DNA from 2 places in the Polaromonas sp. JS666 genome. Region 2 is predicted to be linked to the other one. Evidence: riboswitches for the same ligand, from Rfam matches in the RefSeq annotation. Region 2 holds a riboswitch; the other holds the start of a gene.
The links. A riboswitch is a leader RNA that binds a small molecule or an ion and turns the genes downstream of it on or off. The one in region 2 is predicted to bind S-adenosylhomocysteine.

Region 1 (4,364 bases), 1.0 Mb from region 2:
AGCGCCAGCCCGAGAGCGTAGACCTGCGAAACTGCTCGTCGAGCTCTCCTTCAAAGCCATGCACCACATGCTGCACGTCGGAAAATCCGGCGGCCTCCAGCGCCTTGCCGGCGTCCAGCGTGCGCTTGCCAGAGCGGCAGATCAGCAATACCGGCTGGGTTTTGCCGGTGGCCTCGCGAACCACAGCTTCGGCAAATTTCTGCGGATCAGGCTGCAAGTCGGGGTATTCATACCACGGCACATGGACCACACCGGGCGGGCGGCCGACATACAGCGACTCGATTTCCATGCGCACATCCACGAACAGGGTGTCGGGGTGCGCCTGCAGCCAGGTCCAGGCTTCTTTGGGTTGGAGGTTTTTCATGTGCGGAGGGTCAATGCCCGCTATTGTGGCTGATGGGGCCCCCACGGTCGCTCACTGCGTGTAGCTCCCTGCCCCCCGAGGGGGCCGCTGCACCTGCGGCCCGGCGAAGCCGGTTCCGCGGCCCCTGCTGGTGGAATAGAGCCCCCACGCTCCCCACTGCATGTGGTTCGCTGCCCCCCGAGGGGGCGCTGCGCCTGCGGTCTGGCGAAGCCAGTCCCGCGGCCCCGGCTGGTGCAGAGCTCTTGCGAAGGGTAGGGCGGCTCTGGCGAAAAACAGGGACGCTATTCAGGAGCCTGCTGAAAAAACCGCCGCACCTTAAAATCGGCGCATGAAGCCCCTAAATTACACCCGCGGACAGCAACTGCCAGCCATCCTGGAACAACGCATCGCCATCCTTGACGGCGCGATGGGCACGATGATCCAGCGCTTCAAGTTGAACGAAGCCCAGTACCGCGGCGAGCGCTTCAAGGACTTCCACAAGGACGTCAAGGGCAACAACGAACTGCTCAGCCTGACCCGTCCCGACGTGATCCGCGACATCCATGAAGGCTACCTCGCCGCCGGCGCCGACATGATAGAGACCAACACCTTTGGTGCCACCACGGTCGCCCAGGCCGACTACGACATGGCGGATCTGGCCGTGGAGATGAACTACGAGTCGGCCCGCATCGCGCGTGCCGCCTGCGACAAGTTTTCCACGCCCGACAAGCCGCGCTTCGTGGTGGGCGCCCTGGGCCCGACGCCCAAAACCGCCAGCATCAGCCCCGATGTGAACGACCCGGGCGCGCGCAACACCAGCTTTGAGGAGCTGCGCAAGGCTTATTACGAGCAGACGGAAGCGCTGGTCAAGGGCGGCAGCGATGTGCTGCTGGTCGAAACCATTTTCGACACACTCAACGCCAAGGCGGCCCTGTTTGCGATCGACGAGTACTTCGACAACTCCGGTGAGTGCCTGCCCCTCATCATCAGCGGCACCGTCACGGACGCGTCGGGCCGCATCCTGAGCGGCCAGACCGTGACCGCCTTCTGGCACAGCGTGCGCCATGCCCGGCCGCTGGCGATTGGTCTCAATTGCGCGCTGGGCGCCACGCTGATGCGCCCCTACATCCAGGAACTGGCCCGTGTGGCCGGCGACACCTTTATCAGCTGCTACCCGAATGCCGGACTGCCCAACCCCATGAGCGACACCGGCTTCGATGAAACGCCCGACGTGACCTCGCGCCTGCTGCGCGAATTTGCCGACGAAGGGCTGGTCAACATCGTGGGCGGCTGCTGCGGCACCACGCCAGAGCATATCCAGGCCATTGCGCATGCGGTGGCGCCCCTGCCGTCCCGGGCTGTCGCTTCCCGCTTCTTCTACCGTGAGGCGGCTTAGGCCGGGTTAGATCGCGGGTCAGGCCGGGTTGGCGGGCACCGCGCTTTTTTATTCGCGTGAGGCGTCAGTCCGGCAGCAGGTGATCGATTTCCTGCTGCATGGCCTGCGTGAGCTGGCTGTATTTCTTGAGTTTTTCGGTGGCATCGCGCAGCCGCTCGGCAATCCGCAGCGAGACGGCGAACATCAGCTTGGCCGCCGTCCGGGGATCATCCACGCTGAGAGTTCCGAGTGCGGCGCGTGACAACACCGCGCACCGCACGTCGGTGCTGGCCGTGCAGGAGGCCAGCCGGGCCCGGCCATCGACCAGCCCCATTTCGCCGACCAGGCTGCCCGGTCCCAGCACCGACACGGTGACGGGTGTGCGGCGACTGACCAGGATGCTTTCCACGGTGACCTCGCCTTCGACCACCAGCAGCATGTAGCCGGTATCGCTTTTGTCCCCTTCGGTGATGAAGGTGGTGCCCGCGGCAATTTTTTGCGGAATCATGTAGCTCACCACGGTGAGCGCCTCTTCGGGCGTGAGCTGCATCAGGGCCGTGGGCGCAATCAGCAGCCTGGCCGCCAGTTCGGCCGTGCTGGAGCCTTCAATCGCACGCCTGCGCTCTTCCGGCCGCATCAGCTCAGGGGGACCGGGCGCCAACTTTTTCTTGTCGCCAAACAGGTATTCGAACATGGATTTTCCGGATTTGTTGCAAAGCATGGCGCCGGCCGCTGCCTGCCCTTAAAATAATGGTAACCCAAGGAGCGTTGCAGCGAAGCATTGATTCGTCAGGCTTGGGTCACCGGCGTGTTCCCCGAAGCGCCTGCAGCAACGACGCTCACCTTGAGCCCAAAAGGTGAGTGCATGTCCGAAATTCAAGATCCCATCGCTGTTCCCCCCATGAAGCTGTCCGGCCTGGAGCCGGTGGCCATCGGGGAGGGCACGCTCTTCGTCAACATCGGCGAGCGCACCAACGTCACCGGTTCCAAGGCCTTTGCCCGCATGATTTTGAACGGCGAGTACGAGCAGGCCCTGGCCGTGGCGCGCCAGCAGGTGGAGAACGGCGCGCAAATCATCGACATCAACATGGATGAGGCCATGCTGGACAGCCAAGCCGCCATGGTGCGCTTTCTGAACCTGATCGCCGGCGAACCCGACATTGCCCGCGTGCCCATCATGATCGACAGCTCCAAATGGAGCGTGATCGAGGCCGGCCTGCGCTGCATCCAGGGCAAGGGCATCGTCAACTCGATTTCCATGAAGGAGGGGGTCGAGCCCTTCAAGCACCAGGCCAAGCTGCTCAAGCGCTATGGCGCGGCTGCCGTGGTGATGGCCTTTGACGAGCAGGGCCAGGCCGACACCTACCAGCGCAAGATCGAGATCTGCGAGCGGGCCTACCGCGTGCTGGTCGACGAGGTCGGCTTTCCGCCCGAAGACATCATCTTTGACCCCAACATCTTTGCCATTGCCACCGGCATTGAAGAACACAACAACTACGCGGTCGATTTCATCAACGCCACACGCTGGATCAAGGCCAACCTGCCGGGTGCCAAGGTGTCGGGTGGTGTGTCCAACGTGAGTTTCAGCTTCCGTGGTAACGACCCGGTGCGCGAAGCGATTCACACGGTATTCCTGTACCACGCGATCCAGGCCGGCATGGACATGGGCATCGTCAACGCCGGCATGGTGGGCGTGTATGACGACCTGGAGCCGACGCTGCGCGAGCGCGTCGAAGACGTGGTGCTCAATCGCCAGCCGGTCTACAAGCCGGGTGAGCCTGAACTCACACCCAGCGAGCGCCTGATTGAAGTGGCCGAAAGCGCCAAAAGCGGTGCCAGGGACGACAGCAAGAAAAACGAGTGGCGAGCGCTGCCGGTGCGCGAGCGTCTGTCGCACGCGCTGGTGCTGGGCATGAACGAATTCATCACCGAAGACACCGAGGAAATGTGGCAGGCCATCAAGGCCGAAGGCGGCCGGCCGCTGCATGTGATCGAAGGCCCGTTGATGGACGGCATGAACGTGGTGGGCGACCTGTTTGGCCAGGGCAAGATGTTTTTGCCGCAGGTGGTCAAAAGCGCCCGCGTGATGAAGCAGGCCGTGGCGCACCTGCTGCCCTACATCGAGGCCGAAAAGCTGCTGCTCGAAGCCGCGGGCGGCGACGTCAAGACCAAGGGCAAGATCATCATTGCCACCGTCAAGGGCGATGTGCACGACATTGGCAAGAACATCGTGACCGTCGTTCTTCAGTGCAACAATTTTGAGGTGGTCAACATGGGCGTGATGGTGCCCTGCCACGAAATCCTGGCGCGCGCCAAGGTCGAAGGCGCCGACATCGTCGGCCTGTCGGGCCTGATCACGCCGAGCCTGGAAGAGATGCAGTACGTAGCAAGCGAGATGCAGAAGGACGAGCATTTCCGCATCAAGAAAATCCCGCTGCTGATTGGCGGCGCCACCACCAGCCGGGTGCACACGGCGGTGAAGATTTCCCCCCATTACGAGGGCCCGGTGGTCTATGTGCCCGATGCCTCGCGCAGCGTGAGCGTGGCGCAGAGCCTGCTGTCCGACCAAGCCGCCAGATACATTGATGAGCTGAAGGCGGACTACGAGAAGGTGCGCACCCAGCACGCCAACAAGAAGCAGGTGCC
Region 2 (4,364 bases):
GGAAGCGGCCCCGGCGTCGCAAAAACGGCTGGGCGCGATGATAGGCAGCGTCTCGCCGCTGGCGGGGCTGGCCGTGGGCGCCTTGCTGACGGGCATCGCGGTCAAGCTCGCGCTGCACCCGGTGCCGCTGGTGTTCGGCGTGCTGGCCGCCATCTGCGTGACGGGTGCGGTGGCCACGCTGTTCCTTCCGGAAAGCGTCACGCCGCGCCCCGGCGCGCTGGCCTCGCTGGTGCCGCGCATTTCGGTGCCGGTGCAGGCGCGTGCTGAATTTGTGCGCGGGGTGCCGACGATGCTGGCGGTATGGTCGCTCGCGGGCCTGTACCTGTCGCTGGTGCCTTCGGTGCTGCAGCAAATCTTCGGCATCCACGACGGCATCGTCAACGGCCTGGCGATCGCCACCTTTTTCGGCCTGGGCGCCGCTTCACCGACCTTGCTCAAAAGCCTGCCGGCTGTGCGCATGAGCGCGCTGGGCATGAGCCTGCTGGCCGCGGGCGCCGGCCTCGTGGCCGTGTCGCTGGCCACGCATTCTGTGGGGCTGTTCTTCGCGGGAACGGCGCTGGCCGGTTTCGGCGGCGGCTCGGCCTTCTCGGCGCAGGTACAGACGCTTGCCCCGCTCGCGCAGCCGCATCAGCGGGCAGAGCTGTTTGCCGGGCTGTATGCCACCAGCTATCTGGCTTTCAGCGTGCCGGCCATGCTGGCCGGCCGGCTGATCGCGCCGCTGGGCCTGCCGGTCACGGTGGAAGGGTATGCGGCGCTGGTGTTGGCGGTGGCCGCCCTGGGCGCCTGGCTGCGCTGGACGGCTTTGCGCCGCGCTGCCGCCCTCCGTTAATCAGCAGGGGCCGCGGAACCGGCTTTGCCGGGCTGCAGGCGCCGTCCCCTGGAAGGGGAAAAGGCGCGACACGAAGTGCGCGTCCGATAGGGGTGATGTTTCTTCGTCCCCTGGAAGGGGAGGGGACGCTACACGAAGTGAGTGTCAGCAGGGGTGAGCAAAATCTTCGCCACCTCGGCAAAGCCCGCGCCGCGCTCGCCCCGCGTCACATAGCGCGGCAGGTGCGCCAGCTGCGGCACAAAGCGCGCGATGTTGGCCACGCCCACGCTGTTGGCAAAGGCCTTGAACATCAGCTGGTCGTTGGTCGAATCGCCCACGTAGACCCAGCGCGCCATCTCGGCGTCGAGGTCGCGCTGCCAGAGTTCACGAACAATCCAGCGCGCGCCTTCAAGCTTGTTGTGGCCGCCGTACCAGCCGTTGATGTGGATGCTGCTCACCGTGGCGTGCATGCCCTCGCTTTTCATCAGCGCCACCACCACGGCGATCTGCGCTTCGCTGAGCTGCGCGAACTCGCTGTGGTCGATGGCGATGTCGGTTTCGCGGCCTGGCGAGTCGGTGGCGCGGTGGATGCCGGGCAGTTCGCGCTCTATGCGCGCCAGCACAGCCCGCATGCGGCTGACGTTGGCTGCACGCGTGGCCGCGTCCTGCTGGTAGATTTTTGAGAGCGGCCGCGGCGCGGCGCTTTGGGGCTCCGGCAGCAGTGCCACCGCGCCGTTTTCGGCCACGATGGCATCGACCGGCCAGCTTGCCGCGAAAGGTTCGCTCCAGCCCACCGGCCGTCCGGTGATCGCCACCACCTTGAACCCGGCGGCTTTCAATTCAGCCAAGCCCTCCAGCGCATCAAGGGTAATCGCCCCTTCGGTGGTCAGGGTGTCGTCGATGTCGGTGAAAACACCGGAGATCCGGCGGCGCTCGTCAGCGGGCCAGTTGTCGAGTTCTTGCATCGTGAAATTTTCGCATGCTGGGGTGCCCCCACGGTTGCTCACTTCGTGTAGCGCCCGAGGCCTTGCAGGCCGCGGCTCGCCAGACGCTTCGCCTCTGTCGCCCGTCCAAGCCTGCGCAGGCAGGCTTGGAGCCGCGGGCTCCAGCCCCTCGGGGGCCGCTACGCCCGCGGCCCCTGCTGGTGCATTGCCTGCGGGGCGGTTTCGGTATAATTCAGGCTTCCTGAGGAGCGTTGCAACCCACATCACGTGGACCAGGCTCAGGACTTCATTGCAACCACGCTCACCCGCATGTGCTCTCAAGCCGGGTGAATGACTGAATTCTCCCGCCCCCGAAAGCCCCATGCCCGTGGCGATTTTGCCCAGTTGACGTTTGAATTTGGAGAACCGTATGAGCGCTGTCCTGAAACCCGTATCTGCCGCCGCCGACCACATCATTGCCGACCTGTCGCTCGCCGACTGGGGCCGCAAGGAACTGAACATTGCCCAGACCGAGATGCCCGGCCTGATGGCCATTCGCGAAGAATTCGCCAAGGCACAGCCCCTGAAGGGCGCGCGCATCACCGGCTCACTGCACATGACCATCCAGACCGGCGTGCTGATCGAGACGCTGCAGGCGCTGGGCGCCGACGTGCGCTGGGCTTCGTGCAACATTTTCTCGACGCAGGACCATGCCGCCGCCGCGATTGCCGCCAAGGGCACGCCGGTGTTTGCCATCAAGGGCGAGACCCTGGCCGACTACTGGGACTACACCCACAGGATCTTCGAATTCAGCGGTGCCAAGGGCACGCCTGAAGAAGGCCCGAACATGATCCTGGACGACGGCGGCGATGCCACGCTGCTGATGCACCTGGGCACCAAGGCCGAAAAAGACGCCAGCCTGATCTCCAAGCCGACCAGCGAAGAAGAAATCTGCCTGTTCAACTCGATCAAGGCCAAACTGGCGCAAGATCCGACCTGGTACAGCCGCCGCCTGAAGAACATCATCGGCGTGACCGAAGAAACCACCACCGGCGTGCTGCGCCTCAATGAAATGTCGGCCAAGGGCACGCTGGCCCTGCGCGCCATCAACGTCAACGACTCGGTCACCAAGTCCAAGTTCGACAACCTCTACGGTTGCCGCGAGTCGCTGGTCGACGCCATCAAGCGCGCCACCGACGTGATGGTGGCCGGCAAGGTGGCTTGCGTGGCCGGTTACGGCGACGTGGGCAAGGGCTCGGCCCAGGCCCTGCGTGCCCTGAGCGCCCAGGTGTGGGTGACCGAGATCGATCCGATCAACGCCCTGCAGGCCGCGATGGAAGGCTACAAGGTCGTGACCATGGAATACGCCGCCGACAAGGCCGACATCTTTGTGTCCGCCACCGGCAACAAGAACGTCATCACCTACGAGCACATGGCGAAGATGAAAGATCAGGCCATCGTCTGCAACATCGGCCATTTCGACAATGAAATCGACGTCGCCTCGCTGGAAAAATGCACCTGGGAAGAGATCAAGCCGCAAGTCGATCACGTGATCTTCCCCGATGGCAAACGCATCATCCTGCTGGCCAAGGGCCGCCTGGTGAACCTGGGCTGCGGCACCGGCCACCCCAGCTTCGTGATGTCGTCCAGCTTTGCCAACCAGACCATTGCGCAGATCGAGTTGTTCACCAAGCAGGCCGACTACGAAGTGGGCAAGGTCTATGTGCTGCCCAAGCACCTCGATGAAAAGGTCGCGCGTTTGCACCTCAAGAAGGTCGGCGCGATGCTGACCGAGTTGAGCGACGAGCAGGCGGCTTATATCGGTGTGTCGAAGGCAGGCCCGTACAAGGCCAACACCTACCGCTATTGATCAAGCGGCGGGTATTCCTCCCTCTCCCCCTGGGAGAGGGCAGGGGTGAGGGCTGGCGGCGTCAGTTGTCAAGCGAGCTTTTTTAAGGCCGCTGGCCTTCACCCCAACCCTCTCCCAAAGGGAGAGGGGGCAAGACAGGCCCCTCTGGGCAAGACAAAGCCTCCGTCTGAATGCCTTCAGGCGAGAGGCTCACTCCATGGAGCTACATGCGCGCTGACTTATTCCTCGTCGAACATGGCTTTGCCACCACCCGCTCCCAGGCCCAGCGCCTGATTGCCTCGGGTGTGCAGTGGCGCGCCGAAGAAGACGGTGCGTGGAAAAAGGTTGCCAAAAACGGCGATGAAGTGCCGGACGGCGCCGAGCTGCAGGTGCTCGACAACACCGAGGCCAAATACATCTCGCGCGGTGGCCTGAAGCTTGAAGGGGCGCTGAAAAGCACGGGTGTCGATGTCACCGGCCTGCGCTGCCTGGACATCGGCCAGTCGACCGGCGGCTTTACCGACTGCCTGCTGCAGCACGGTGCGGCGCAGGTGGTGGGCGTGGACGTGGGCCATGGCCAGCTGCACGCCAGCATGCGTGCTGACCCGCGGGTTGTCTGCATCGAAGGCGTCAATGCGCGGTCCATGACGGCTATGGACCTGATCGCTGGTCCTGCCCATGAAGCGGGGGCTGATGAGGGCGGATTTGATGATGATGAAGCCGGGCTGGAGGCCGAGACCCCCCTTGATGCGGACTTTGACTTCCTGACCGGTGACCTGTCCTT

Region 1: another riboswitch for S-adenosylhomocysteine. It lies ahead of metH (methionine synthase); the one in region 2 lies ahead of ahcY (adenosylhomocysteinase).

The regions. Positions count from the first base shown of each region.
Region 1 is NC_007948.1:186,048-190,411, forward strand. It holds gene BPRO_RS00860 (rhodanese-like domain-containing protein) at 1-364, opposite strand, end outside; gene BPRO_RS00865 (homocysteine S-methyltransferase family protein) at 693-1,739, shown strand; gene BPRO_RS00870 (cyclic nucleotide-binding domain-containing protein) at 1,804-2,412, opposite strand; S-adenosyl-L-homocysteine riboswitch at 2,473-2,566, shown strand; gene metH (methionine synthase) at 2,584-4,364, shown strand, end outside.
Region 2 is NC_007948.1:4,336,669-4,341,032, reverse strand. It holds gene BPRO_RS20650 (MFS transporter) at 1-829, shown strand, start outside; gene BPRO_RS20645 (HAD-IIB family hydrolase) at 958-1,773, opposite strand; S-adenosyl-L-homocysteine riboswitch at 1,990-2,062, shown strand; gene ahcY (adenosylhomocysteinase) at 2,162-3,601, shown strand; gene BPRO_RS20635 (TlyA family RNA methyltransferase) at 3,808-4,364, shown strand, end outside.